DNA from 3 places in the Arthrobacter sp. JDC6 genome. Region 2 is predicted to be linked to each of the others. Evidence: riboswitches for the same ligand, from Rfam matches in the RefSeq annotation. Region 2 holds a riboswitch; each other region holds the start of a gene.

Region 1 (9,709 bases), 1.8 Mb from region 2:
ATGAGGAGCAGCTGCAGCTGCGTCCTGCAGGCCAAGGCAATTCCATCGCCTGGCTGGTCTGGCACATGGGACGGGTGAAAGATGCGCAGGTTGCGTCCGCCTCGGGATTGGAGCAGGTCTGGAAGGCCGAAGGATTCGTAACCCGCTTCGGGCTCCCGCTGGCGGACAGTGATACGGGCTACGGCCACTCAAGCCAGCAGGTGGACGCAGTCCGCGCGCCCCGGGAACTCCTGCGGGAGTATTACCTGGCCGTTCACCGGCAGACTGCCAGGGTCCTGGAAGGTATCGGGGATTCCGACCTGGACCGTGTGGTCGACAGGCGCTGGGATCCGCCCGTCACCCTGGGCGTGCGGCTGGTCAGCATCCTGGGGGACTGCCTTCAGCACGGCGGCCAGGCCGCCTACGCCAAAGGGTTGCTTGCAGCGTCAGATTCCAACGGTGCGTGAACTCGTAGTGCTGGGCACTGCGTCCCAGGTTCCCACGCGGACCCGCAACCACAACGGCTACTTCCTGCGCTGGGACGGCGAAGGGCTGCTTTTCGATCCCGGCGAGGGTACCCAGCGCCAGATGATCCATGCGGGAGTGGCGGCGGGCGCCATCACCAGGATCTGCCTTACGCACGTGCACGGGGACCATTGCTTCGGCCTTCCCGGGGTGCTCTCCCGGATGGTTTTGGACGGCGTGGCGCACCCGGTCCACCTGCATTATCCGGCGTCCGGTGACCAGGTGGTCAGGGCCCTGGTGGGTCTCAGCCCGCCCGGGCTTGACGTGAGGCTCCATCCACATGGCGGCGCCGGTGCCGTGGCGGACAGGCTTGAGGTCCGGCCCCTCAATCACCGCATCGAGACATACGGCTACCTGCTCACCGAGCCAGATGGCCGCACGTTCCTGCCGGAGAGGCTGCGGGCGGCGGGCATCGAAGGGCCCGACGTGGGCCTGCTGCAGCGCGAAGGGGTCCTCGGAGCGGCCAGGCTGGAAGAGGTCAGTATTCCCAGGCCGGGCCAGCGCTTCGCTTTCATCATGGATACCGCACCGTGCCACGGTGCCGAAGAACTGGCAGCAGGCACGGACCTGCTGGTGGCCGAGTCCACGTTCAGTGACGACGACGCGGCCTGGCCCGGCAATACCTGCACCTGACCGCCGGGCAGGCAGGGGAACTTGCGGCGTCCGGGAAGTCCCGGATGCTGGTGCTCACCCACTTCTCCGCACGCTATGGCGACGGCGTCCCGCACCTCGCGGAGCAGGCACGGGCGCAGGCTCCGGGAACCACGGTCATTGCCGCTGAGGACCTGCAGCACATTGCCGTTCCCCGCCGCCGGCAACCGGCACGGGAAGCAGCGGGCGGAACTACGGCGATAGGGTTAAGCCATGACGGCAGCAGCTGAATCCACGGTCACTTTTGACGGCCGTTTCGCCCGGGAACTGTCGGAACTCGCCGTTCCCTGGCAGGCCGAGGAAGCCCCCAGCCCCGAGCTCCTGGTCCTGAACGACAGGCTCGCACGCGACCTGGGCCTGGACCCAGGGTACCTTCGCAGTCCCGAAGGGGTGCGGCTCCTGGTGGGCAACCACGTTCCGGCGGGCGCCACCCCGGTGGCGCAGGCCTACGCGGGCCACCAGTTCGGCGGCTACTCTCCGCTGCTTGGCGACGGACGCGCCCTGCTGCTTGGTGAGGTCACGGACAAAGGCGGCCGCCTCCTGGACCTCCATCTCAAAGGCTCGGGGCGCACGCCGTTTGCCCGCGCCGGGGACGGACGTGCCGTCGTCGGGCCCATGCTCCGTGAGTACGTGGTAAGTGAAGCCATGCATGCCCTGCACATTCCCACCACCCGCTCGCTCGCCGTCGTGGCAACTGGCCGGCAGGTCAGGCGTGACGGCATGCTGCCCGGTGCGGTCCTGGCGCGGGTTGCCGGCAGCCACCTGCGCGTCGGCAGCTTCCAGTACGCGCGGGCCACGGAAAACTTCGAGCTGCTGAAGCGGCTGGCGGATTTCGCCATCGGCAGGCACTACCCGCACGCTGCCGGCGCCCCAAACCCCTACCTGGAGTTGTTCGCCTCGGTGGTCTCCGCCCAGGCGGACCTGGTGGCCCGGTGGATGCTGGTGGGGTTCGTGCACGGGGTCATGAATACGGACAATATGACCATCTCAGGGGAAACCATCGACTACGGCCCGTGCGCGTTCATGGATGTGTTCAATCCCGCCGCTGTCTACAGTTCCATCGACGTCAGCGGACGCTACGCCTACGCCAACCAGCCGGTGCTGGCCGAATGGAACCTTGCACGGCTGGCGGAGGCAATGCTGCCGCTGATCGACGGGGACCAGGAAAAGGCGGTTGCCCCCGCGGTGGAGGTACTTGGCGGATTCCGCGGACAGTACAGCCAGGCGTGGTCCGGCGGCATGAAGGCCAAGCTGGGCCTGTCGGGGGATGCGGACAGCGACGCCGCCTCCGCCCTGGTGGACGGTGCCATTGCCATCCTGAAGGACGGGCCGGTGGACTACACCTTGTTCTTCCGGAACCTGGGCAAGGCCGCGCGGGGGGACCTCCGTCCCGTGCGCGGCATGGTCCTGGACCTTGAAGCGTTCGACGCCTGGGCGGAGCGGTGGCAGGCCCTGGGGCCCGACGCGGAACTGATGGACAGCGTGAACCCTGCCTATATTCCGCGGAACCACCTCGTGGAAGAGGCGCTGTCCGCCGCCACTGACGGAAACCTGGCTCCCCTGCAGCAGTTGCTCGAGGCCGTCGGCAGCCCCTTCGCCGAGCGGCCGGGCCTGGAACGCTACGCCGAAGGTGCCCCTGAGGATTTCGGCACCTACATGACCTTCTGCGGGACGTGACTGTTCAGCGGTACGGTGCGGAAATGACAGGAGGGCGGCAGCCGGGAATACCCGGCTGCCGCCCTCCTGTCTAAGAACAGCTTTGCTGTTTAGTACCAGCCTGCTGCTGCCAAAGCGTTGCGAAGGCTAGGCTACGCGGACTGCGGAGTAGCCGCCGAGCCAGCTGATGGAGTGGACCTCGGTGCTGTAGCCGTTGACGCCGCCGCTCACAACCTGGCCGTTGCCGGCGTACACGCCCACGTGGCCGGAGGTGATGATCAGGTCGCCGGGGGCGGGAGCGCCGACAACGGTTCCGTACTGGAAGAACTGCGTGGGGGCCAGGTCGCCGACGGACTTGCCGACGGAGCGCAGGGCCTTCTCAACCATTGCGGTGCAGTCCTGGTTCACGCCGACCTGGCTGTAAGCGGATGCCAGGATGGCAGCGCCGGTCCCGGTGCCGGTGGACGCCGCCGGGGCGGCTGAGGCGTAGGACATGTTCATGCCGGTGTTTGCCGGTGCGGTTGTGGCTGCCGTCTGGACGGGAGCTGCTGCCGGCGCCGGGGCTGCGGTGTGGCCAGCGCCGGGGATCTGGATCTGGTCACCGGGGTAGATGATGGAGGACAGTCCCAGTCCGTTGGCGGCCAGGACGTCGTTGAGGCTGACGCCATGGGCGGCCGCGATGGCCCCGATGGTGTCGCCGGACACCACCGTGTGGACGGTTCCTGCTGCTGCGACGGGTGCTGCTGCCGGGGCAGGTGCGGAGTATGCCTGGACGCTGGTGTTCTCAGTGGTGTCCGGGCCGGTGACACCTGCATGGGCCGGGGCTCCGACGCCAAAGGCAATACCGGACGCTGCAGCAACGGCAAGCGCCGGACGGCCCAGCGAACGGGCCTGGGACTTGGCGGTTACGGCGAGGCCCTCGAGCGCAATGGAGCGGGCCGGAGTCGCGCGGTGACGGGCAGTGGTGGAAATTTTTGACACAGTTGATCGCCTCTCCCATGCCTGCGGGGTGAGCTGTCGGGTTCGGGCTGGAGATACCCGGCCGGTAGCTGGCTCCGCGGGCGGAGGCGCTAACGACTTAACCCCAAGGCCACATGTGGCCGTAGAAACTTGGTTCCCCCGTCCCTGCCAAACGGAAAGCGGTTGAATCCCATGATCAGCGGCAGGGCTCGGCATGCTGACGGGAATGTCCCGTCTGAGAGGGACACCAAACGACCATAACCCGCGCTGCCCCCGATTGTCACATTTGGATAACATACGAGGCTCCCCTCTCAATTGCGCAAACGTCTTGATGTACTTCGCATTTCGGGCGGTGACCTCGACCGATGCAGGCAGGGTCTTTATCGCTGCAAACGGTAACAATGTGGCCACGGACGCGCCCTCGGGGGCCGCGCCGGACGGTAAGCTTCGGGACTATGCCCCTGTTCGTGACCAGCCGAGGGATCCCGCTCCTCGGTGGCGTGCTGGCCATCGCCCTGGCCGCCGCCACCGTGCTGCCGGCCGCAGCGGAGGAGCCGCCGCCCGGCGGATATCCCTCCTGGTCGGATGTGCAGCAGGCGCAGTCGTCCGAAGCGGCAAAAGCTGCAGAAATTGCCACCATCGACGGGCTCTTGACCGGCCTGCAGGCGCAGTCGGAGGCAGCCGGGGACGCAGCCGTACGGTCGGCCGCCGAATACGCTGCCGCGGATGCAGAGCTCCAGTCAGCCACATCACGCCTGGAAACCCTGTCCGCACGGGCCGCCCGCGCAAACGACGAAGTGGCCCGGTACCGGAAGGACCTCGGCGCCCTGGCCGTGCAGTCGTACAAGACAGGCGGGACCAACGCCGGGTTCTTCGTGGCGCTGGACGCCCTGGGGACCAACAGCGTCCAGGGCCTCAACCTCGTCAAGCTCGTGGGGGACAAGACGGCCGCGTTGGTGGTCAAGGCGGCGGCGGCCGGAAAGGTATCCGCTGCCCTGGTGGAGCAGGAAAAGGTTGCCAGGAGCGAACGGGAGCGCCTGTCCGGGGAGGCAAAGGCAAAAGCCGGGGCAGCCAGTTCCGCCAGGGACGCACTGGCACGGCAGGTGGCCGAGGAGCAGCGGCACGGCGGCGAGCTAACGGCCCAGCTTGCCGCCCTGAAAGGGACGACGGCGGCGCTTGAGGGGGAGTACCGCCAAGGCCAGGCTGCGCTGGCTGCCTACGAGGCGGCCCAGGCGGCCAAGCGCGCCGCAGCGGAGGAGCAGGCCCGCCGCCAGGCCGAAGCGGCCGCCAGGGCCGCCGCGGCGGCCGCCCAGCAGCCCAGGCCGCCCGCACCAGCCGCCCCAGCCGCCGTGGGCGGCAATCCTGTCCCGGTGAATCCAGCCCCTGCCAATCCTGTCCCGGCCAACCCTCCGCCGGCCAACCCTCCGCCGGCCAACCCTGTCCCTTCCGTTCCGGAGGCGCCGCCAGCCGAGCCGGCCCTTCCCAGCCCGCCCGCCGTCGTCGTGCCTTCCATTCCCGGTGGAGCGGTCAACGATCCGGCAGGGGCGAAAAGCTACGCGTCCGGACGCCTTGCCGCTTTCGGCTGGGGCCAGGACCAGTTCCTGTGCCTGGCCCAGTTGTGGACCAAGGAATCCAACTGGCTGACCACCGCCACCAACGCGTGGTCCGGGGCCTACGGAATTGCCCAGGCACTGCCGCCCGGCAAGTATGCCAGCGCCGGGAGCGACTGGCTGACCAGCTACCGGACGCAGATCGAATGGGGCCTGGGCTACATCCGTGACCGCTACGGGTCGCCCTGCGGGGCATGGAACCATTCCGTATCCCTGAACTGGTACTGACTGACGCGCTAGGCTTTCCCCATGCCAGATTTCGAACGGTTCCGTGCACTGCTCGAAGATGAGCGGACGCGGCGGATGGCGCTGCTGCCGGCGCTGCGGGCGGACATCGACGCTGCGAATTCGGCCCGCCAGGACTCCAACGTCGACGACGAACACGATCCGGAGGGCGCCACGATCGCCTTCGAGCTGTCACAGGCATCGGCGCTGCTGAAACAAAGCTCGGCGGGGCTGGACCAGATTGAAGCTGCCCTGGCCCGGCTGGCCGCGGGGACCTATGGCATCTGTGCGGTGTGCGGGGAACCCATCGCCGAGGGCAGGCTGGAAGCCCGGCCCTGGACCCCGTTCTGCATCCACCACGCCTCCGCGGGGCGCGCGCGGTGACCGGCACGGCGGACGTGGTGTCCGCTGCGGCGGAATTTGTTGACCGTACCCTCCAGAATGAGGGCGCCTGGTACCGCGCGGACGACGTCGCACACCGCCTGGGCGGTGTGCTGGCCTCGTATGGTTCCTCCGTGGGCGCCGTCCGTGGAACTGTGCGCGACGCCCTGCGCAAATTCAAGGACCTGGACCACGACGCAAGCGTGATGCTGGCCTCTGCCCTCTGGGGACAGCCGGGGCCCGGCTCCCGCCCGGTTTTCGAGCGCCGCCTTGCCGCCGTGGTGCTGCTGCAGTCACGGGTGCGGCTCCTGCAGCATTCGGACCTGACCCGGCTGGAAGGCTTCCTCCGCTCCGCCCACACAGCGGATCTGACCGCGCCCCTGCTCTCCGATGTCCTGATGCCGCTGCTGGCAGGGCTGGGGGAGCGTGAACGGCAGCGGGCCCGCGGTGTGGTGGAACGGTGGAGCGGGGACCCGGACGCCCATCTTCAGGCGGCGGCCGCTGCCCTCATGAAGGAACTGACTTTCTAAAAGCGGACGAATGAAGGAGATCCACATGAATGAGCCGTTTGATCTTGGGCGATTTGTTGCCGCCCAAAACACCGGCGGAACCTATGACCAGGCGTTGGGGGAGCTGCAGGTCGGCCGGAAGTCCGGGCACTGGATGTGGTTCATCTTCCCGCAGATTGCCGGGCTGGGGCAGAGCGCCATGTCACGTAAATACGCCATCTCTTCACTGGCTGAAGCCCGGGCCTACCTGGACCACGAAGTCCTGGGCCCGCGGCTTCTCGAGTGTGCCACGGTCCTGGCCAACCATGCCGACCAGCCGGCCGAGGACATCTTCGGTGGCATCGACGCCAGGAAACTCCGCTCCTCCATGACACTGTTCCTCCGGGCAGCACCCGGAGAAACAGTGTTCAAGACTGTCCTGGCCCAGTTCTTCAACGGCGAGCCGGACCCTGCCACCGACGAGCTCCTGGCGGCGCAGGACGCAGCCGGCTGACCACACGGACCGGGGCAGCCGGAGCGCGGCTGGCTGTTAGGGCGTGGGGCTGCCGCCGTTGACGTTCAGCGTTTCGCCCACGACGTAGCTGGACTCCGGCGACGCCAGGAAGACGTAGGCGGGGGCCAGTTCGGCGGGCTGGCCGGCACGGCCCAGGGGCGTGGACTGGCCGAACTCCGGCAGCTGCTCCTTGGGCTGGCCGCTGCTGACCTGCAGGGGCGTCCAGATGGGGCCGGGGGCCACAGCGTTCACCCGGATGCCCTTGGGCGCAAGCTGCTGGGCCAGGCCCTTGGTGAAGTTGTTGATGCCCGCCTTGGTGGTGGCATAGTCCACCAGGGTGGGGGACGGGTTGTAGGCCTGGATGGACGTGGTGTTGATGATGGTCGAACCCGCAGGCATATGCGGCACGGCGGCCTTGGTCACCCAGAACATCGCGTAGACATTGGTCTTCAGGGTGTGGTCGAACTGCTCGTCGGAAATGTCCTGCAGGTCCTCTTGGGCCACCTGTTTCCCGGCATTGTTGACCAGGATATCCACCCCGCCCAGGACCGCCACCGCCGTTTCCACCAGGTCGCGGCATGCCGCCGAATCCTTGAGGTCAGCGGGCACCTTGACGGCCTTGCGGCCGGCCGCTTCAATGATTCCGGCGATGCGCGAGGCGTCCGCTTCTTCCTGCGGCAGGTAGGACAGCACGACGTCGGCGCCTTCCCTTGCAAAGGCGATCGCCGTCGCGGCCCCGATGCCGGAGTCCGCGCCGGTGACGATGGCCCGGCGGCCTTCCAGCCGGCCGGTGCCGCGGTAGGTCTCCTCGCCCAGGTCGGCCTTGGGTTCGAGTTCTGCATCCAGCCCCGGCTCGGGCTGGTGCTGCCTGGGCGGGGAGATTTTTTCGTAGGCCGTCACGGGATTGCGGAAGGTGTACTGGTCAGTCATGGTGGTCCTCCTGGTCGTGCGGACACGGGCTGGTTCGTCGCCCCGGGTACTGAAGCAGCCCGCGATTTGCGCCGTTACAGGAAGGCAAAAAGCTAAGCATGCTTACGGTTCCTAGCCTAGGCAGAGAGGCCGCCTCATGCCAAGCGGCGCGGCGGGTCAGTCACGCTGGACCGTGACCAGCCGGACCTCGGCCAACTGACCGCCGTCGACCGTGGCCTCCATGAACGTGCACGCCGGCTGGCGGCGGCGGTCCGTGGGCGACCCGGGGTTCAGCAGCCGCAGGCCGTTCGGCGACACCGTGTCCCACGGGATGTGGCTGTGGCCGAACACCAGGACATCGGCGTCGGGAAAGAGCGCATCGCACCGCACTTCGCGGCCCTTGGCCGGCCCCGTCTCATGGACCACCGCAAAGCGGACTCCGTCCAGGTTGGCAGTTGCCGTTTCGGGCAGGCGCCGGCGCAATTCGGGCCCATCGTTATTGCCAAAAACACCCAGCAGCCGGTTGCTCCGGCGTTCGAATTCGTCCAGCAGGGCTGCCTCCACCCAGTCGCCCGCGTGGAATACGACATCGGCATTTTCGACGGCGGACCACACCTGTTCCGGCAGGTCCCTGGCGCGTTTGGGTATATGGGTATCGGCGAGCAGGATGAGGTTCAACGGCATACCGGAATCCTGCCATGGTGCCCTGTTCCCACGCGGCCACGAGTCGTAATCTGGGGGCTGGGAGGTGATTGCCATGGAGGCAGCCCAAGGCGACCGTATTGTCGTGCACGGCAGGACCGTGGGGTCCTCGGACCGGCATGGGGTGATTCTTGAAGTCCGTGGCGAGGGCGGCAGCCCACCATATGTGGTCCGCTTTGACGACGGGCATGAAACCGTCATGTATCCCGGCGGTGATTTCGCCGTCGACCACGGAAACAAGACCTGACGGGGCCGGCGGGATTCCGCCCGCCCCCTGACCCGCCCCACCGCCTGGCCCGCCGGTGCTTCACCTGCGGGTGCTTCACCTGTCAGACTGGAGCGATGGATCTCTTTCCGTCCGCCAGCACGTCCTCCACTCCGCCGCCGCGCACCGGCCCGCGCGACCCGGGCGACGCATGGGTGGAGGGGGAACGCGGCCGGTACTGGGGCAGGTTCGGCGCGGCCGGCGTCCTGGCCTACGACCCCGGCAAAGGTGTGCTGCTGCAGCACCGCGCCGTCTGGAGCCACAACGGTGGAACTTGGGGCCTGCCCGGCGGGGCACTGCACCAGGGCGAGGAACCGGTCGACGGTGCCCTCCGCGAAGCCTACGAGGAAGCTGCCGTCCCGCCGGAGAGCGTGGAAGTGCTGTTCACCTCCGTGCTGGACCACGGCTACTGGTCCTACACCACCGTGGTGGTGCTGGTGCGGGAATCCTTCGAGCCCGTCATCAGCGATCCCGAAAGCATCGCACTGCTCTGGATTCCCACAGCCGAGGTGGACGCACTGGAGCTGCACCCCGGATTCGCGGCGTCGTGGCCGGACCTGCTGGCGCGGCTGGACACCCAGGATCCCTGCTAAGCCTTTCCTGGACTGCCCACCCTGGAAGTTGGACTGACGGACCGGGCTGCCCTGCGGGCGTGTGTAGGTATCCCTGGCGCGAAATTAGGTACCCGGTACTGGTGCTGCCCGCATGTGCAGGCCGTTATGCTCCAAGCTACGGCGAAGTCGGGGCTGCTTGATCTCTGGGCAGGTAAACCGGACAACCACCGTATTAGCCCTGACGTGTCCCATTTTTGGGGCCATCTCCGGTTGGCTGAATCTACATCCCA
Region 2 (9,709 bases):
GCCTGGACATCCTCGCCGGGGCCCGGGAGGTGGAGGCGCGGGTTGCGGGGGTGAAGGCGAAGGCTGCGGTGGGGTACGCGGAGGCTGCGCATGCTGTGGCGGGCCGGGAGGTGCCGGTGGTGGCGCAGGAGATGGCGGTCGCGGCGGAGATCGGGTGCGTGCTGGCGTTGGGTCCGCGGGCGGCGGCGTCGTTCCTGGCCACGTCCCATGCCCTGACCAGCAGCTTGCCGCGGACTTTGGAGGCGTTGCAGTCCGGGGCCCTGTCGTGGCAGCACGCGATGGTGCTGGCAGATGAGACGGCGGGCCTTGATGTGGCGGGGGCGGCGGCGTTGGAGGCGCATTTCCTGCCACCCGATACACCGGACCCGGACGCCCTTCCCCCGGCCAGGGGGTGCCCGGTTGGGGAGCTGCCGGCGCACCGGTTCCGGGTCAAGGCCCGGACCTGGCGGGAACGCCACCACGCCGAGTCGATGGAGAAGCGGCACGCCAGGGGTGTGGCGGAGCGGCGGGTGGAGTTCCGGCCGGACCGGGACGGGATGGCGTGGCTGGGCGCGTACCTGCCCGCGGACCAGGCCCAGGCTGGGTGGAACCGGCTCACCGCTGCCGCGCGGAGTTTGCAGGGGCCGGGCGAGGACAGGACCATGCCCCAGCTGCGGGCCGACAGTTTCGCCGCAGCCCTCCTCGGCAGCGGCGACACCCGGGGCGGCAGCACCAGTCTCAGCCGTGCCAGTGCCAGTGCCACTGCCGGCGTCGTAGCTGCTGTGGGGCCGGGCGCCGGTGCCGGTGGCACTGACGGCGCCGGGCCGGGACACTTGCCATCGGTTCGCGCCGAGGTGCTGGTCACGGTTCCGGTGTTCGCGCTGATGGGCCTGACCGATGAACCGGCGATGCTGGACGGGTATGGTCCGGTGCCGGCGTCGATGGCGCGGCGACTGGTCGCGGACGGGGCGGGCTCGTTTTACCGGGTGTTGGTGGACACGCGGGACGGGGCGCCGTTGGAGATTGGCCGGAAGAGTTACCGGGTTCCCAGGGCGATGCGGGCCTGGCTGCGGATGCGGGACGGGAAATGCCCGTTCCCGGGCTGCAGCAACACCTCCCTGGACACGGAGGCCGACCATCTCCTCGCTTGGCACCACGGCGGCACCACCGGCATCAGCAACCTGGGACAGCCCTGCCCGAAACACCACAGGCTCCGGCACACCACCGCCTGGAAACCCACCCCGGCCAGCACGAACGAACCACCCGGCTGGACCTCACCCACCGGCCGCCACTACACAAGCGAACACCAGGACTGGGAACCACCAAAGTGGCCGCCCGGATTCCTGCCCGGCGAACGAAGCCTCCTCGAAGAGGCACTGCTTAAACACCTCGGCGTCTAAGCCGAAGCTGCTGCACTGCCGCGTCTTCAGTCCGGTCCGCCCGCACAAGTTGCGGCAGGTCCACGTCCCGGCGCCACCCTCCGCACCCGCCCCGCCTTGATGCTGGCACGGACGCCGCCGCGCGGCACCAAACCCCGCCATCCGCCGTCGGACTTTCCCCGCCACCGCGCGTCCGGTTAGATTCATCAGCAAGATGACAAATTCACAGACTCCGATCCACGCAACCGCTTACTGGACCACCGCCAAGGAACACGGCGAGCTCAGGGCCGAAGAAGTGCCCGCGCCGGGGACGGGCGAAGCTTTGGTGCGTGCCCTGTACTCCGGCATCAGCAAGGGCACCGAAATGGTGGTCCACGCCGGTGCCGTGCCGCCACGTGTCGCGGAAGAGATGCGTGCCCCACGCCAGGAGGGAACGTTCCCAGGGCCGGTGAAGTTCGGCTACCTCTCGGTGGGAGTCGTGGAGGAAGGTCCTGAGGAGTGGAAGGGCCGGCGCGTCTTTTGCCTGAATCCGCATCAGGACCTCTATGTGGTGCCGGTGACCTCTCTAACCAGGGTTCCCGACAGCGTTCCATCCCGGCGGGCGGTCCTCACCGGCACGGTGGAAACCGCAGTCAACGCCCTGTGGGAAGCCGGGCCTCGGCTGGGCGACCGGATTGCCGTTGTCGGAGCCGGCCTGGTGGGCGGCATGGTGGCTACGCTGCTGCGCACCTTCCCGTTGCAGCGCCTGCAGTTGGTGGACCTCGATCCGGGCAGGAAAAAGCTCGCGGACACCCTGGGCGTGGACTTCGCACACCCCGATGACGCCCTGGCGGACTGCGACATCGTGTTCCACTGCTCGGCCTCGCAGGAAGGCCTGGAGCGCAGCCTGCAGCTCGCCGGCGATGAAGGCGAAATCATCGAAATGTCCTGGTATGCCAACCGTGAGGTCACTGTGCCGCTGGGGGAGGACTTCCACGCCAGGCGGCTGTCCATCAGGGCGAGCCAGGTGGGCATGGTGGCGCGTTCCCGGCGCCACAGGCGCACCAATGCGGACCGCCTGGACCTGGCCGTATCGCTGCTCAAGGACCCCGTCTTCGACGCGTTCCTGACGGGATCGTCCCGGTTCGAGGACCTGCCGGGCGTGGTCCAGAGCCTGGCGGACGGCAGCCTGGAAGCCCTGTGCCACGTCGTCGAATACCCTGCCGGCAGTGCCGCGCCCAGCCCAGCCACCCACACCCCCAAAGACTTGAGGTAACAATGTTCAGCCTGACCATCCGCCGCCACTTCATGATTGCCCACAGCCTTCCCCGTGAGGCTTTCGGCCCCGCCCAGGGCCTGCACGGTGCAACCTTCGTCGCCGAGGTGGCTTTCCGCCGTCGCGCCCTGAATGCCGACGCGATCGTCCTGGACATCGGCGCCGCCGGGACCATCATCGAGGAGGTGCTCGCCGGCCTGAACTACCGCAACCTGGACGAGCACCCGGACTTCGAGGGCAAGCTCAGCACCACGGAAGCCCTCGCCGAGTACATCGCCCGGAAGGTGGCCGCAGAGATCAAGGACAACGACGACGGCCGTGAACTCGCAGGACTGGAGGTCACCCTGCGCGAGAATCCTGACGCCTGGGCCACCTTTTCCCTGGACCTCACCGCGTAGCCATGCGTCCCATCCGGCTGCTGGTTCCCGGCAATATCCGCCACAGCTCAGGCGGCAACGTCTACAACGCGCGCCTGGTTGCGGGCCTGCAGGAACGGGGCGCGGAGGTGGAGGTGGTTGCCGTGAAAGGCAACTGGCCGGACGCCGGCGCCAAGGAACGACGCCGGCTGGCCACCCTCCTCGGAGCATGGGAACCTGAGGCACACCACGGGGACGCAGTGGCCATCGTGGACGGCCTGGTGGCGGTAGGTGCCCCGGATGAACTCGAATACGCCGCGAAGGCGGGCGGGGAAACATGGGTCCTGGTGCATATGCCCGTTGAGGAAAGCTCCGGGGCTGCAGCCCTGGAACGCGAAGCGAGAGCCCTCCGTGCGGCGACCGGCGTGATCTGCACCAGCACGTCGTCTGCATCCCTCCTCCTGGAAAGGGGGCTTTCCCGGGTCACCGTTGTCCTTCCCGGCGTCAACCCCGCACCCCTGGCCCAGGGATCCAGGCCGCCGCACGTGGCGGTCATCGCCGCGCTGCTGCCCAACAAGGACCAGCTGCTGTCCGTGCATGCCCTGGCCCGGATCCAGGACCTTGAGTGGACTGCGTCGTTCGTGGGCTCCGAGCAGGCGGACCCGGACTACGCACGGGAGGTCCGGGCTGCCATTACTGCCCACGGGCTCCAGCGGCGGGTGCAGCTCACCGGCGAGCTCATGGGCGAAGCCCTGGAGGCCGAATGGGGGCGGACGGACCTGACCCTGCTGGTGTCGCGGCTGGAGGCTTTCGGCATGGCCGTCACCGAATCCCTGGCCCACGGCATTCCTGTTCTGGTCCGTGCCGGGACCGGGGCGGTGGAGGCGCTTGGCATGGGCGGGCTGGGAACGGCCGACGGCGAACCCCGCCTTCCGGGGGCATTGCTTACCCTTCCAGACGGCGGACAGGAGAGTCCCGGCCGCCTGGCCAATGCCCTGCGGGGTTGGCTGGTGGATGGAAAGACCCGGGAAAAATGGCGTTCAGCCGCGCTTGATGCGCGGACCAGGCTGCCGGGATGGAGCGAAACAGCGCAGGACGTGCTGGCCCTCCTGGAGGGACCCGGCGGACACGGGGAGCGGCAGGGCTAGAGGCTGCTCCGGTGGGCGGCGAAAAATTCGCGCAGCAGTGAAGCGCACTCTTCCCCGCGGACCCCGGGATACACCTCAACCCAGTGGTTCAGCCGGCGCTCGCGGAGGATATCGAATACCGATCCCGCAGCGCCGGCCTTCTCATCCCAGGCCCCGAACACAACCCGGGGAATCCTCGCCAGGACGATCGCGCCCGCACACATGGCGCAGGGTTCCAGGGTGACCACCAGCGTGCAGTCGGACAAGCGCCACCCGTCGCCCCGGCCGCCGCCGAGCCGTGCCCGTTCCCGCAGCCGTCCGGCCGCCTCCCTGATGGCCACCACCTCGGCGTGGGCTGTGGGGTCGCCCAGCTCCTCCCGCTGGTTGCGTCCCGAACCCAGAAGGTCGCCGTCGGGCCCTATCACTACGGCGCCGATGGGCACGTCCTCCGTGTCGAGCGCACGGCGGGCCTCCGCCAGGGCAAGGCCCATCCAGGCCTCGTGTTTCTTTTCGGGCAAGGGCATGGCTCAATGATAGTTTCGGGGTTAGTCAGGTTACTTGCCGATGCCGGGAGGCACCATGGACACTCTTCGGGACCGATTGGGTATTTGGTTCAAACCCTATGCGGCGTTGATCCTCACCATCCTTGTGGGCGGTGTGGTCATCGTGTCCCTGGCGCTGCTTGGGGCAGAGGTCTACGACGATGTGGTGGACTCCGCTGGCCTGGCCAACCTGGACAAGCCTGCCCTTGCCTTTGCCGAAGGCCTCCGCAGCCCCGGCCTTGACTCCTTTGTCACCGGTTTCACCAACATCGGCGGCGGCATCGGGATGCCCATCCTGGCCAGCATCCTCACAGCGTGGTTGACCTTCCTGAGCCGGAACTGGCGTCCGCTGGTCCTGATCGGCGGTGCAGCGGCAGCGTCCGTCACCGCCACCACGTTCGGCAAGAAGCTGGTGGGCCGTACCCGGCCCGACCATGCGGACGCCGTCCCCCCTTACGAGGATTCGCCATCCTTCCCCAGCGGACACACCCTGAACACCACCGTGGTGATCAGTCTGGTGATCTACCTCATCTGCCTTCAGTTCCACACCATGCGGGTTCGGGTTACCGCCATCACCGCCGGCTCGATCTTCATCATCGCCATGGGCCTGAGCCGGGTCTTCCTGGGCCACCACTGGCTCACGGACGTTATGGCCGGCTGGATCCTGGGCCTGGCCTGGGTGGCAATCGTTATCCTGGCCCACCGGCTGTTCCACCTGGTCCGAAGGCGCGAGCACGCAGGGGCAGCGCCGTCGTTCGACCGTCCCATCGTCCGGGACGTGGTGGCCGAGGAACTGCACGACGGCGAACACTCCGGACGCGGGAAGGGCAGCGCCGAGTGATAGTTTTGGGGGATGCGCACTCTCGTTGTTGACCACCCCCTGGTCGCCCACAAGCTCACTGTCCTGAGGGACAAGAACACGCCGTCGCCGGTCTTCCGCCAGCTGACGGAAGAGCTGGTGACCCTGCTGGCCTACGAAGCCACTCGGGAGGTCCGCACCGAGCCCGTCACCATCGAGACGCCCGTCAGCACCACCGTCGGCACCGCCTTCACCAAGCCCACCCCGCTGGTGGTTCCCATCCTGCGCGCCGGCCTGGGAATGCTGGAAGGCATGACCAAGCTGGTTCCCACCGCTGAAGTGGGTTTCCTGGGCATGGCCCGGGACGAGGAGACGCTGGACATCATCACCTACGCGGAGCGCCTGCCGGAGGACCTCACCGGCCGCCAGGTTTTCGTCCTGGACCCCATGCTGGCCACGGGCGGAACCCTGCGCGAAGCCATCAAGTTCCTGTTCAAGCGCGGCGCTTCCGACGTCACCTGCATCTGCCTGCTGGCCGCCCCCGAGGGCCTGGCGCGGCTGGAGGAGGAACTGTCAGGGGCCAACGTGCACATCGTCCTGGCCTCCATCGACGAGAAGCTCAACGAGAAGTCCTACATTGTCCCCGGGCTGGGCGACGCCGGCGACCGCCTCTACGGCATCGCCGGGTAGCACTTCGGCCCTGTTTGAACGGGCTCTTTCCCAACGGGTGTCCCGCCGCTAGCCTGTGCGGATGGACTGGAAACTCGAGCTTGTCTTTGTCCCCGTATCCGACGTTGACCGTGCCAAGGACTTCTACGTCAACAAAGTGGGCTTTAACGCCGACTACGACGAGCGGCCGTCGGACTCCATCCGCTTTGTGCAGTTGACGCCGCCGGGCTCGGCCTGCTCCATCTGCATCGGCGAAGGACTCGTCGACGCCCCGCCCGGCACGGGCTCCAACCTGCAGATGGTGGTCGACGACATCAATGCGGCGCATGACCAGCTCAAGAGCAACGGCGTGGATGTCAGCGATGTGGACGTCCAGGACTGGGGCCACTTCGTGTACTTCGCCGATCCGGACGGAAACAAGTGGGCTGTCCAGTACATCCCGTGGCGGAACGCCGGGCAGGGCGCTGGCGGGAACACCGGACAGGGCGCCGGACCGGGCGCTGGTTAACCAAAGCGGCGGGCCGCATCATGATGATGCGGCCCGCCGCTTTGGTGCAGTTCCCCCGGCATCGCTGCCGCCGGGGGGGGGAGGAGTGCCTAGTACCAGTTGTGGGCCAGGTGGAAGTTCAGGGCACCACAGGGCGACTGGTAGCTCTTCTTGATGTAGTCCAGGCCCCAATTGATCTGCGTGCGGTAGTTGGTGAGGTAGTCCGCGCCGGCGCTTGCCATCTTCTCAGCGGGCAGGGACTGGACGATGCCGTATGCCCCGCTGCTGGAATTGGTGGCCGTGGTGGTCCAGTCGGACTCCTTGGTCCACAGCGTCTGCAGGCACTGCATCTGGTCCGGTCCCCAGCCAAACGCCCCCAGCTGGCTGGCGGCGTACGCCTGGGCGCCTGCAGGATCGTTAACCGCGACGGCGCGAGCCGGCTCAGGTGCGGGGGCGGGCTCAGGCGCCGGGGCCGGGGCAGGCGCTGCGGGTGCTGCCGGTGCCGCTGCGGGGGCCGGTTCCGCTGCCTGCGGTGCCACGCTGATGGCAGCGGGCGCGGGGCTTGCTGCCGGGTTGGAGCGGATATCGCTCTTCTCGATGCTCATTTGAGCGTCGGACGCTGACGTGGAAGGGTTGGACGCGGTGGATGACACCGGAGTCATGCTGCTGGTGGCCTGTCCTGCCGCGCCTACCCCCACCAGCACCGCGCACGATGCTGCAAGGACGGCGGCGCGCTGGCCCAGGGTGGTCTTCTTGGCCTGCTGCGCGGCCCTGTGTTTAGCCTTGGCCTGCAGCAGGCGTGCTTCTGCCGTGTTTTTGGACATGATTGATCGCCTCTCACACCTGCGGAGTTAGCTGTCGGGTTCGGATGAGGGCATCCGGCCGTACGGAAAGATCACGTACTGGCTTAACCCCAAGGGCATTCAATGCCCGGGACGGTGGGTCCCCCGCCTCTGCCGTAGCTCAATCGGAATCCGGGGAAGCGGCAGAGCTTGGCGTCGACCCGGGATATGCGGCCCGAACGGGGGCCGCACCCAATCGACGCTACAGGAAGTGCACGCGAAAGTCACATTTAGGTAACGGAAGTCACGATCCTCAGCGCGTTGATTTGCCGGATTCCCCGTTCGTAACCTCGGTCCCATTGGGGTATGGCCGCCCCATTTCATGAGCGCAGCGCGCCGACCGTTACAGTTCCCGTTACCCAGCCAACAGGTAGACGGTGGTGCCGCCAATGCTCTGCGCCGTGAAGTTGTTCGCCACCCACTGGGCGATCTGGGCGGCAGCGTCCGAACCGGTACTGGCCCGGATGGTTCCGCCTGTGATGAAGTAGTGGATCTTTCCCTGGGACACCAGATCCTGGAACTCCGCCAAGGTAGGGGCGGGATCTGTGCCGTTGAACCCACCCACCGCCATGACCGGCAGTTCCGTTGCCAACTGGTAACCGGCAGCGTTGTTCGACCCCACCACTGCCGCTGCCCAGGTGTAGCCCGAGGCGCCATTCCTGAGTGCTGCCACGAGTTCCGCGGACGGCGTGGGGGCGCCCAAGAGGCCTCCCACGGCCCCGCCTCCGCGACCACCGGCAGCAGCGGTTCCGCCGGGAAGTGTTCCCCCGGGCGCGCCCTGCTGGCGGGCCGTGTTTCCCTGGGTTGTTGGCTGCCTGGTGCTGCCTGTCCCGCTCCGGCCAGGGCCCGTCCCGCGAGGGCCGAAGCCCGACGAGGGCCCGGCACTGACGATCGCCCCGCTGTGCGTTGTCGACGCCGTGGAAAGGGAGTACGCCAGCGGCCCGGTGAGCGACGCCGCAATGGCGAGCGCCGCCGTCGTCCGCTGCACGGCACGCCAGCGCAGGAACCTGCCGAACGCCACGCCCGCTGCGGCCGCCAAGCCTCCGGAAAGGACCAGCCAACGCAGCCACGCGCCGTAGGCGGACGTGGTGCCCAGCAGCTGGAAGGCCATCAGGGCGGCCGCGGCCACCGCTGCGGCCAGCAGGAGTGCGGCGGGTGGCTGCTGCCGGTGCTGCCACAGGAGGACCGTGCCCAGCCCCGCAAGCCCGGCGATCCCCGGCGCCAGCGCCACGGCGTAGTAAGGGTGGATGATGCCGGCCATGAAGCTGAAGACCAGGCCCGTCACCAGCACCCACGAGCCCCAGATGATGACGGCGGCGCGGACCGCATCCGTCCGCGGGGCCCGCCGGCCCAACCACAGCAGGCCCGCCGCAAGGATCAGGGCGGACGGCAGCAGCCACGCGATCTGGCCGCCGAACTCGCTGTTGAACATCCGGAGCAGCCCGGGATCTCCCCAGCCGTTGCCGCCGCCCACACTGCCGGTCTCGTCGCCCGTCAGCCGGCCCAGCCCGTTGTAACCCAGCGTGAGCTCCAGGATGGAGTCGTTTTGCGATCCGCCGATGTAGGGACGCAGGCCGGCCGGCGTCAGCTCCACCGCCAGGAGCCACCACCCGGCGGAGGCCACCATGGCCGCTCCCGCCGCGGCCAGCCGGAGCAGGCGCCGCGGGAGCCTGTGCGGGCCTGCCAGCGCGTAGGCGATGGCGAATCCCGGAACCACCAGCAGGACCTGCAGCTGCTTGGCCAGGAAGCCGAAGCCCAGGAACACTCCGGCCAGCAGGAGCCAGCGCAACCGGTCCTCCTGGACTGCACGGAGGACCGCGTAGGCGGCTGCCGTCATGAGCAGCACCAGCAGGGCGTCCGGGTTGTTGAAGCGGAACATCAGCGTGGCAACGGGGGTGAGGGCCAGGACGGCTGCGGCGATCAGTCCTGTGCGGTGCGCCAGCCGTGGATCGGCCGTGGCAGGCGCCGCGGCCCGCCGTACGGCCAGGTAGAGCAGCCAGGCGGTGCCGACGCCCATCAGCGCCTGGGGGACCAGGATGCTCCAGGAACTGAGGCCGAAGATCCGGACGGACAACCCCATGACCCACAACGACGCCGGCGGCTTGTCCACCGTGATGGCGTTGGCGGCGTCGGAGGAGCCGAAAAACCAGGCCGCCCAGTCCTGCGATCCGGCCTGGGCCGCGGCGGAATAGAACGCGTTGGCCCAGCCGGATGCTCCAAGGTTCCACAAGTACAGCACGGCGGTCCCGGCCAGCACCGCTGCCAGTTCCAGCC
Region 3 (9,709 bases), 150 kb from region 2:
CGATGTAGCCCTGGGACTCGATGTCCTTCCAGGGTGCGTCATACCGCTTGGGTCCGATCAGGCTGAACACCTCGCCCTCGCGCCCGTCCTCCCGGACCAGGGTGGCGGTCAGCCCAAGGCGGCGGCGGGCCTGCAGGTCGGCCGTCATCCTGAAGATCGGTGCGGGCAGGAGATGGACCTCGTCGTAGATGATGAGTCCCCAGTCGTGGCCGTCCACCAGTTCCAGGTGGGGGTAGATGCCGCCGCGCTTGGTGGTGAGCACCTGGTAGGTGGCGATGGTCACCGGCCGGACCTCTTTCAGGGCGCCGGAGTATTCGCCCACTTCCTCCTCTGTAAGGGAGGTGCGCCTGAGTAGTTCGTCCTTCCACTGCCGGGCGGCCACGGTGTTGGTGACCAGGATCAGTGTGGTGGTGGAACCGGTGGCCATGGCCGCGGCCCCCACCAGGGTTTTGCCGGCGCCGCAGGGCAGCACCACCACCCCGCTGCCGCCCGCCCAGAAGTTTTCGCTGGCCAGGCGCTGGTAGGGCCGCAGTTTCCACCCGTCCTCGTTGAGGGAGATCAGGTGCGGCGTGCCCACCACGTAACCGGCCAGGTCCTCCGCCGGCCAGCCGAGTTTCAGCAGCAGCTGCTTGAGCTGCCCACGCTGGGAGGCATGCACCACCACCGTCTCGCCGTCGATCCTTGGACCCAGCAGCGGTGCGATCTTTTTGGCCCGGATCACTTCCTCCAGCACGGGGTAGTCATCGGTCCGCATGACCAGTCCGTGGCGCGGGTCCTTTTCGAGGCGGAGGCGTCCATACCGGGACATGGTCTCCTCGACGTCGATCAGCAGCGAATGCGGAACCGGGAAACGCGAGTACTTGAGCAGCGCATCCAGCACCTTCTCCGCATCCAGCCCGGCGGCCCGGGCGTTCCACAGCCCCAACGGGGTCAGCCGGTAGCTGTGCATGTGCTCGGGCGCCCGCTCCAGTTCGGCGAACGGCGCAATGGCGTGCCGGGCCTCGGTGGCCAGCTCATGGTCCACCTCGAGGAGGATGGTTTTATCGCTTTGGACGATCAGGGGTCCGTCGGTCACGCGGGGAATCCTTTACTGGCGCAGTTCCTCTGCGGCCTCAATGTCGATGATGCGATGGACGGACAGGACCCGCTCGGTGTCCTTGGCAGGATCGAACACGCGGACCCGGCCCCCGCTCACAGAAAGCGGAACAACAATTTCCAGGCTTGCATTCCCCAGATTGTCCACCACGTTCATGTGGATCCGCTGCTTCAGCCGGATGGCCCGTTGCAGTGCCTCAAGCCCCAGCTGGGTTGCTGCCTCGCCGCCGGCGGCGGTACCGGGGTGGTGTCCGACGGCGGGGCCCGGCCGCCGCAGGACGTCCAGCTGGGCGTCAACCTCCTCCGCCGCGGGCGCCATCCGCGGGGCGGTATAGACGGGACGCAGGCTTTCCTGCGGTATGGAAGACCGGCGGACGTGGGCGGCGGGTTCGACGCCGTCCACAGAAGGGGACAGGCCCAGGCTCCGAAGTGCGGCGGCGAGTTCGCGGGGCGGTGCCGACGACGTGAGGACCGTGGGGGAAAGGCGGGCCAGGCCGAGCTGCGCCGCTTTGGGCCCCGCCAGCAACTCGCGGAGTGCGGCTTCATCATCGCTCTGGACAAAGCTTGCGGCCTGGCCCACCCGGAGCTGGCCGTGCCGGGAGGCCGTGTCCTCCACCAGGTACTCCAGCGGCTGGGGGACAGCGGTGGCGGAGTGTTCCCGGAGAAACGCCAGCAGGCCTGCGGCGTCGTAGCCCTCATCGAGTGCCCGTTTGATGGACGTCGCCGAGAAGCGGTAGATGGTGGCCGGGCCCTGCCCCTCGGCGTCCGCCATGACCAGGAGCTTTTCGGTCAGGGCGGGAGCGAGGTAGCCGGGCGCAACGGCGGTCAGGTCTGCCTGCAACAGCACATGGTTCAGGGCTGCCGGCAGGTGCTCGCCAAGGATGGCAAGGGCAGCATCGGGCTGGTCTTCGGCGAACGCGCTTCCGAGTTGGCTCAGCGCACCTGAGCCCACCAGGCCCAGCATCTCCGCCTCGGCGAGGACTCCCCGGATGAGGGAACTGAACCGCCGGGCCATCCGCGGCTGGGACCATTCCGCACGCTGCAGGACCGCGGCGGCATCCAGCACGGGCACGGTGCCGTCCGGTCCTGCAGCTTCGAGCGTGAGTTCGTGCAGGATCTCCAGGATGCGCTTGCGGACCACCGGGGCGTCAGGCCGCTGCGCACCGGCGGACAACGCCGGGATGGTGGCTCCTGACGGTCCCCGGGATGGTGCTGCCGCTGCCGTGTTCATGGGCTGGCCCACCATAGATGGCACCCGCTCGCTGGCCAGCCAGGCGTTGACCAGCCACAGCCATTGTTCCTGCCTCGGCAGTACCAGCCATTCCAGCTGCGGCGGCTGCACCCATGAGGACGAGTCGACGTCGAGGCGGATCAGGCCCGCCAGGCCGCACAGCTCCAACAGCCGGCCCGTCACGCCCTGGTCGACGCGCAGCTGGTCGGACAGGCGGCGCATCTCGCGTATCCCCACGCCTCCGCTGCGCAGCGTGGCCAGCGGGTTCTCCCTGACGGCATGCAGCAGTTCGGAGACCAGCCGCAGGGTTTCAGAGATGGCGCTGAGCGCTGCATTCCTGCGCAGCGCCGCGGTGGTCCGGCCAAGCTCCGGGACCGGCGGGGACAGGGTGAAGTCGTCGATGATCGCCCCGCCGCGCAGGGCCAGCCCCACGCTGTGCGGCAACTCCACATGGGCGGCATCCAGCGGAACCAGCAGCCCGCGCGCAAGGAGCCAGTCCACGGGCCCGACGTCGGCACCCTCCGTGGTGACCGACGCTTTCCGTTGCGCCTGGGGGACGGCACCCATGGCCCAGTTGCGGAACCTGGCGAGCAACGCCGTCGTCCGTTCCGGGGCGTTGGCGAGGATGTCCCGCAGTGCCTCGGGGGAGGAGGTCCAATGCTGGAGCGCCAGCGCCGCCTCCATGGGCGTGCTGGCATCGTGGATCGCGAATCCGCCGCGGTGCAGTTCGGAGACCAGCTGGACCACCCGCTGGGCGAAGGCCGGCTGCAGGCGGACCAGCTCCGTGTAGCTGCGGCCCAGCCCGGCGGGATAGATTCCCACCACATCCTTGAGGGAGCCGACGGGGAGGTAGTAGTGGTGCCCGGCAGCCTGGGCGTGGGCGCCATGCGGGGGGACAGCAGGATGCGCCAAAGCGAGTTCCTGCAGGGTGTCCATGATCTGTTCGATGACGGCCAGGGATGAACCCCGGATCAACTGGTGCAGGCCCTCCGCCGAGGCGCTGTGCCCGGTGTCCGTGTTGGTGCACAGATGGAGGGTCTCAAGCACCTGCATCTGCGGCCGGGTGAGGCGCTCCAGCGCACGCTGGACGCTGACCCGTGAACTGGCACGCGCCGCCAGCGCGGCGAAGTCCGGAACAGAGGGGGAAATGAGGTCCGGCCGCGCGGCGAACAACGCGCGCAACGAGTCGTCGCTGCGCGCCTCCAGGTCCTTGCCGAGCGCTCGAATGAGGGACATCAGTCCAACGTTACCGCGGCTCCCGCTTCCCCGCCCGCCGCCGGGCGGCAACGCCGTCCAGGACCACCAGGAGCATCAGGATGAAGGCCGCCGGCAGGCCGTAAAGGGCCGAGTAGGTGACCCAGGCGGGGGCGACCGTGTTGGCGAAGGCAAGCGCCATCACAGTTCCCACAGCAATGAGGGACAGCACGGCTATAACAGCGGCGAGGACCATCAGCGGCCGCCGGTAACGCAAGGGAGTCATGGACGTAACGCTACAGCGGCAGCAGCGCCGCAAGTGAAAGCACCGGGAGCTTGCGCCCGGGGCGGAACGGTGCGGCCGGAAGCGTGATTAGGGCACGCGGCAGGATAACCTTGAAGGATACAGACCAACACGGTTTGCGCTGGCCATACCTTGAACCCGCACAACAATGCGGACGCGGTGGCAGCCGGCCGTGTCTCATGACAGCAGAACGAAGAAGGTTGATTACGTGCCTACCGGCAAGGTCAAGTGGTATGACAAGGACAAGGGCTTTGGGTTCCTCGCGGGCGAAGACGGCCAGGAGGTCTTCCTGCCCAAGTCGTCGCTGCCCGAGGGCGTGACGGAACTGAAAGCGGGCACCCGGGTTGAGTTCGGGGTTGCGGACGGCCGCAAGGGCGCCCAGGCCCTGGGCTTGCGGGTGCTGGACAAGACCCCGTCCATCGCCAAGGCCAAGCGCCCCAGCGCGAAGGACCTCGCCCCGCTGGTTCAGGACCTGGTGACCGTCCTGGACAACCTGTCCGGAACCTTGTCCAAGGGCAAGTACCCGGACGGCAACAAGGGCAAGGCCATTGCTGCCGCCCTGCGTAAGGTTGCCGACGAGCTGGACGTTTAGGCTGCCCATGGACCCCCAACCTGATCAGCCGGGCACGCCAGTGCAGGAGCAGGCTGCCAAGACCCAGCCCAAGCGCAAGGCAGGCGTGCCCGTGTGGCGCACGGGCAAGCCCGATGCTTTCCTGGCCGCGGCGGTGGACACGGCCCGGGCTGCAGTGGAGGGCATCACCCCGGCCGGCACCATCGGGCCGCACCTGGCAGCCAAGAGCGAGGGCGACCGGCTGGTCACGCACCTGTTCGAATCCCGGCTGCCCGGCTATGTGGGCTGGCAGTGGTATGCGGTACTGACCCGTAACTCGCGCTCCAAGGTGGTCACGGTCAACGAGTTGGGCCTGCTGCCGTCCGGGGACTCCGTCCTGGCCCCGGAGTGGGTGCCGTGGGCCGAACGCGTCCGTCCCGAGGACGAACAGCAGCAGGAGCCGGAACAGCAGGAACCGGAACAGCAGGAGCCCGGGCAGGGGACCCCGGATGGGCTTCCGGCAGCGGAGCGGGAACCCGGGGATGAAGGGCCGGCCGACGACGGCGCGGAGCCTGACGCCGAAACAAGGACTTCCTGACCACAAACAAACGGCGCCGTCCGGGGGAAACCCGGGCGGCGCCGTCGTGCTTTAACTGTGGTTACTTGCGCAGCTCGGGTTACTTGCGCAGCTCGGGTTACTTGCGCAGCTCGCCCACCACGTAGTCGATGCTGGCCAGCAGGGCGGAGACGTCGCTGGGCTCGATGGCCACGAAGGTGGCGATGCGCAGCTGGTTGCGGCCCAGCTTCCGGTAAGGCTCGGTGTCCACGATGCCGTTGGCGCGCAGGACCTTGGCCACGGTGGCGGCATCAATCGATTCGTCGAAGTCGATCGTGGCGATCACGTTGGAGCGTTCCTCGGGCTTGGCCACGAACGGGGTGGCGAAGCCGGACGCTTCCGCCCAGCTGTAGATGCGGCCGGCTGAATCGGCCGTCCGCGCAGCCGCGAAGTCCAGGCCGCCGTTGGAGTTCAGCCACTGGACCTGGGCATTCAGCGTCACCAGCGTGGACAGCGACGGGGTGTTGTAGGTCTGGTTCAGGCGGGAGTTATCGATCGCGGTCTGCAGGTCCAGGAAATCCGGGATCCAGCGGCCGCTGGCCTTGATGCGCGCGGCGCGTTCCAGCGCTGCGGGGGAGAACAGGCCAAGCCAGAGGCCGCCGTCGGAGGCAAAGTTCTTCTGCGGGGCGAAGTAGTAGACATCGCTCTCGGCAACGTCCACGTCCAGTCCGCCGGCCGCCGATGTGGCGTCCACGAGGACCAGTGATCCCTCGTCGGCTCCGGCTACCCGCTTGACGGGGGCGGCGACGCCGGTGGAGGTCTCGTTCTGCGGCCAGGCGTAGACGTCCACGCCGGCCTCGGCCTTGGCTGCGGGCCGGGTGCCGGGCTCGGACTTGATGATGGAGGAGGCTTCCAGGAAGGGCGCCTTGTTGGTGGCGGCGGCGAACTTGGACCCGAACTCACCGAAGGACAGGTGCTGGGCCTTCTTCTCCACGAGGCCGAAGCTCGCGATGTCCCAGAAAGCCGTGGAGCCGCCGACGCCGAGGACCACCTCGTAGCCTTCCGGGGCGCGGAAGAACTGGCTCAGCCCTTCACGGACCGCTCCGACCAGGTTCTTGACCGGGGCCTGCCGGTGCGATGTGCCAAGGATCGTCTTGGAAGCTGCTGCCAGCGCGTCGATCTGCTCCTGCCGGACCTTTGACGGGCCGGCTCCGAACCGCCCGTCCTGGGGCAGGAGGTCGGCGGGGATCGTGATGCTGGTGTCGCTCACAGGTGCTCCAATTCGGCGGGGACAAAAGTTTGGTCCGGAAGGGCGGGCGGTCGGTGGCCGGCAGCGCCGGTGGCTGCGCTGCGGGCCATTCCCATTCTGCCTGAACCGCCGCCGGGGGCGGGAGCCAGGCCCGTCATAGTCCGGACAGTGAGACGTACCGTCCCCGCGCAGCCCCTCGGGGCGCGGCTATTCGGACAAAGTCAAAATAGGCTAAGCTTTCCCCCGGACTACTTTGCGCGAAGAGGCGATACGGTGGGACAACGCAAGGTACTGCGCTCGAGGAGCTGAGCTGGATGACGGATCTGATCGACACTACGGAGATGTACCTCAGGACCATTCTGGAGCTTGAGGAAGAAAACATCGTTGCCCTTCGGGCCCGTATCGCCGAGCGTCTGCGCCACTCCGGTCCCACCGTTTCCCAGACCATCGGCCGCATGGAGCGGGACGGGCTGGTGGTCGTATCCGGCGACCGGCACCTGGAACTCACGGACACGGGCCGCAAGCGCGCCACGGAGGTCATGCGGAAGCACCGGCTGGCCGAACGCCTGCTGGCAGACGTCATTGGCCTGGACTGGGCCTACGTCCACGACGAAGCCTGCCGCTGGGAACATGTCATGAGCGAGCGCGTTGAGCGCCGCATCTACGAGATGCTGGACCACCCCACCGAGTCGCCGTACGGCAACCCCATCCCTGGCCTTGCGGCGCTGGGCGGCCAGGCGGGGCCCGGCTTTGCCGACGGCGCCATCAGCCTGGTGGAAGCGATGAAGAATTACGGGCCCGCCTCCGGAGTGACCATCAGCCGCCTGGCGGAGCCGATCCAGGTGGAACCGGAACTGCTGGCGCAGCTGGACGAGGGCGGTATCCGGCCGGGTGCCGCCGTGGCGCTGGAACGCGTGGGCGAATACATCTCCGTGCGGGTCCCTGGAATCGAAGGCGCATTGGAGCTGCCGCCCGAGGTTGCCGCCCACGTCTTTGTGGCCATCAGCCAGCCCTGATCGGGGCGCCCATACCCCACAGAGGGGCAACCACGCAAAGGTAACGGAATTGTTACCTAGGGTCTTAAGCCCCTATAGTGGAACCAAGCGTTGATACATAAGCGTTACCTGATCCGGAGCCGAGCTCTGCCAGCGGGCCAGGTGCACGAGTCGTTACTGGCAGAGGCGGGGGAACCACAAGCGGCAGCGGGGGACTGCCTTGGGGTGAAGTCCGTCAGCAGCAAGCCTCTCCAGTGAAGGATTCTTCCGGGAATACCCCCTGTGCAGAAGCTTGCCTAAGGCGGACCGGGTCTTTGATCTCTCTGACCCGAATCCGACAGCTAACTCCGCAGGCTTCTTCCAGAGAGGAACCCTTCTTGACCATGCAGACCTCCCGGGGCCGCCGCCGCGCGGCCGGCCCCCCTTCGGCACCCCGGGTTGCCGAAGTTGTCGCAGCGGAGCGCCCCCGCGACCTGCATCGTGACGCGCGCCGCCGCCGGGGTCCCTTCCGGCAGATGACGGAGTTTGCCGCCGCCAGCGGTATTGGCCAAAAAGCCGGCATTGCCCTTGCCGCCACAGGCCTGGTGCTGACGGTCACGGTGCCCGCCACGAGTCCCGTCATGGCCACGGATGCCGCCGGCAGTGCCCCCATGGCCGCGTCCGCCGTCAGCCCCCAGCCCCAGATCTCGGCCGATGTCGGAGCACAGATCGACTTCAGCCGGTCGGCCGTGGTGACCCAGGCCGACCCGGACGGGAAGCTGAAGCAACTCCTGAGCGCCCAGTCCGCCGGCTCCGTCACGCGTGCCGCTTCGGCCGGCACCCTGGCTGCACCCCTCGCCTCCCTCACCACCGCTTCCCCCTTCGGCTACCGGGTCAGTCCGATCACCGGAGGCTCCGGAGACTTCCACCGGGGCCAGGACTTCGTGGCGCAGTGCGGGACCTCGGTCCTGGCCGCCGCGACAGGTACCGTGACCTTTGCCGGCTGGCACCAGTTCGGTGGCGGAAACCGCGTGGTCATTGACCACGGCAACGGGCTGGAGACCACCTACAACCATCTCTCGTCCTTCAACGTCAAGGTGGGCCAGACCGTCTCCCGCGGGGACGTGGTGGCACTGAGCGGTACCACGGGCGCATCCACTGGCTGCCACCTCCACTTCGAGGTGCAGGTCAATGGCGAAGTTGTCGATCCCATGGGCTGGCTGTAGCCAAATGGTTGCCCGCTCTCACATGTCCGCGACGCGCCGTGACCTGAATGTGACATTGAAGCAAAACTGCTGTACCGTCTAACTCGCGTCAACTTTTCCGAAGTTGACGCTCTTGAGTGGATTGCCTAACTCTGCCACCGCTCAAGGTCCGTTCGCATTTCATCGTCTGGCAGGGGCGGGGGAACCAATTTTGGCCTTCATGTTCAGAAGGCCTTGGGGTTAAGTCACAAGCTTCCCAGGAAGCAGCGTGGCCGGGTGACTCCCATCCGAATCCGACAGCTCACCTCGCAGGCATTGGGAGAGGCTACCTTCGTGTCTTCACGCCATCATTCTGCGCGCCACCGTGCGCAAACGGTTCGCACCAACCCCCTGGACGCCATGTCCAAGGCCGTCAGTGCAAATGCCGGGACCGTAGGCCGCCAGGCTGCCGTTGTGGCAGCGGCTTCCGGCCTCATCCTGAGCATGGGCCTGCCCGCCACGGCAGCTGACACCACGGCCGGTGTCTCTGCCTCCACCGAGTCCGGCTCGTCCCAGGCAGCCCTCGCTGTCACGGCCGCACCCACGGCCACGGTGTCCTTCGAGCGTCCGGTCGTCAAGACCACCGCTGCTCCGAAGGTGGAAGCGGTGCGTACCCAGTCCACGGCCTCGGCGAACCGCGCCACCACTGCAGGCCAGGAGGCGTCTCCGGCCGCCAAGACGGCGGAGACCGTATCCGCTGCGGCAACCTCGGGCATCGCTGCCATCGCCTACACCGGCATCGGCCACTCCTACGTGTGGGGCGGCACCAGCCCGGTCACCGGCTGGGACTGCTCCGGGTTCGTGCAGTGGGTTTACGCCCAGGCCGGAATCAGCATCCCCCGCACCAATGCGTGGAGCATCATGACTCCCACCTCCACCCCGCAGCCGGGTGACCTGGTTGTCCAGAACGGTGGCGCGCACGTCGGCATCTACGTCGGCAACGGCATGATGATCAGCGCACTCAACCCCTCCCAGGGCACGCTGCTCCACTCGCCTGCAGCCACTGGCACCTCCTCGTACTACCACTACGGCAACTAGTTCTTGGGCTTAACGCTCCAAGGGCTATTTCTTTGCCCAAGGCTTTTTCGCTAGAAACCACATCCCCGTTCGGGACGCGCCGACGTACCCCCAAGATGCCGGCGCGTCCAACAACCTTCGCCTGCCTACAAGCGGTTTGAGGGAAAAACGAAAGAGAGAACTGATGACGACTCGTGCCACCGCACGGCATCGCGCCGAGGTCACCAAAACCAACTCGATCGCTGTTATTGCAAAGGCCGTCAGCGACAACGCAGGCGGCATGGGCCGCCAGGCT

The links. A riboswitch is a leader RNA that binds a small molecule or an ion and turns the genes downstream of it on or off. The one in region 2 is predicted to bind cyclic di-AMP.
Region 1: it holds a riboswitch for cyclic di-AMP, as region 2 does, so the genes downstream of both, ACV095_RS09270 (C40 family peptidase) here and ACV095_RS17280 (aggregation-promoting factor C-terminal-like domain-containing protein) in region 2, are expected to answer to the same signal.
Region 3: it holds a riboswitch for cyclic di-AMP, as region 2 does, so the genes downstream of both, ACV095_RS16640 (M23 family metallopeptidase) here and ACV095_RS17280 (aggregation-promoting factor C-terminal-like domain-containing protein) in region 2, are expected to answer to the same signal.

What each region holds. Positions count from the first base shown of each region.
Region 1 is NZ_CM151278.1:1,975,061-1,984,769, forward strand. It holds gene ACV095_RS09255 (mycothiol transferase) at 1-446, shown strand, start outside; partial or broken gene ACV095_RS09260 (ribonuclease Z) at 439-1,385, shown strand; gene ACV095_RS09265 (protein adenylyltransferase SelO) at 1,369-2,832, shown strand; gene ACV095_RS09270 (C40 family peptidase) at 2,959-3,792, opposite strand; cyclic di-AMP (ydaO/yuaA leader) riboswitch at 3,796-3,966, opposite strand; gene ACV095_RS09275 (aggregation-promoting factor C-terminal-like domain-containing protein) at 4,227-5,609, shown strand; gene ACV095_RS09280 (TraR/DksA family transcriptional regulator) at 5,631-5,990, shown strand; gene ACV095_RS09285 (DNA alkylation repair protein) at 5,987-6,517, shown strand; gene ACV095_RS09290 (DUF1810 domain-containing protein) at 6,543-6,989, shown strand; gene ACV095_RS09295 (glucose 1-dehydrogenase) at 7,026-7,919, opposite strand; gene ACV095_RS09300 (metallophosphoesterase family protein) at 8,076-8,582, opposite strand; gene ACV095_RS09305 (DUF1918 domain-containing protein) at 8,656-8,847, shown strand; gene ACV095_RS09310 (NUDIX domain-containing protein) at 8,943-9,458, shown strand.
Region 2 is NZ_CM151278.1:3,746,577-3,756,285, reverse strand. It holds gene ACV095_RS17320 (HNH endonuclease signature motif containing protein) at 1-1,379, shown strand, start outside; gene ACV095_RS17315 (zinc-dependent alcohol dehydrogenase) at 1,573-2,613, shown strand; gene ACV095_RS17310 (6-pyruvoyl trahydropterin synthase family protein) at 2,616-3,011, shown strand; gene ACV095_RS17305 (glycosyltransferase family 4 protein) at 3,014-4,117, shown strand; gene tadA (tRNA adenosine(34) deaminase TadA) at 4,114-4,620, opposite strand; gene ACV095_RS17295 (phosphatase PAP2 family protein) at 4,676-5,479, shown strand; gene upp (uracil phosphoribosyltransferase) at 5,492-6,127, shown strand; gene ACV095_RS17285 (VOC family protein) at 6,189-6,614, shown strand; gene ACV095_RS17280 (aggregation-promoting factor C-terminal-like domain-containing protein) at 6,704-7,417, opposite strand; cyclic di-AMP (ydaO/yuaA leader) riboswitch at 7,423-7,583, opposite strand; gene ACV095_RS17275 (ArnT family glycosyltransferase) at 7,791-9,709, opposite strand, start outside.
Region 3 is NZ_CM151278.1:3,594,273-3,603,981, reverse strand. It holds gene ACV095_RS16675 (DNA repair helicase XPB) at 1-1,075, opposite strand, end outside; gene ACV095_RS16670 (helicase-associated domain-containing protein) at 1,088-3,562, opposite strand; gene ACV095_RS16665 (hypothetical protein) at 3,573-3,806, opposite strand; gene ACV095_RS16660 (cold-shock protein) at 4,033-4,416, shown strand; gene ACV095_RS16655 (DUF3027 domain-containing protein) at 4,424-4,972, shown strand; gene serC (phosphoserine transaminase) at 5,070-6,200, opposite strand; gene ACV095_RS16645 (iron-dependent transcriptional repressor DtxR) at 6,494-7,195, shown strand; cyclic di-AMP (ydaO/yuaA leader) riboswitch at 7,321-7,545, shown strand; gene ACV095_RS16640 (M23 family metallopeptidase) at 7,558-8,379, shown strand; cyclic di-AMP (ydaO/yuaA leader) riboswitch at 8,508-8,687, shown strand; gene ACV095_RS16635 (C40 family peptidase) at 8,758-9,435, shown strand; gene ACV095_RS16630 (NlpC/P60 family protein) at 9,599-9,709, shown strand, end outside.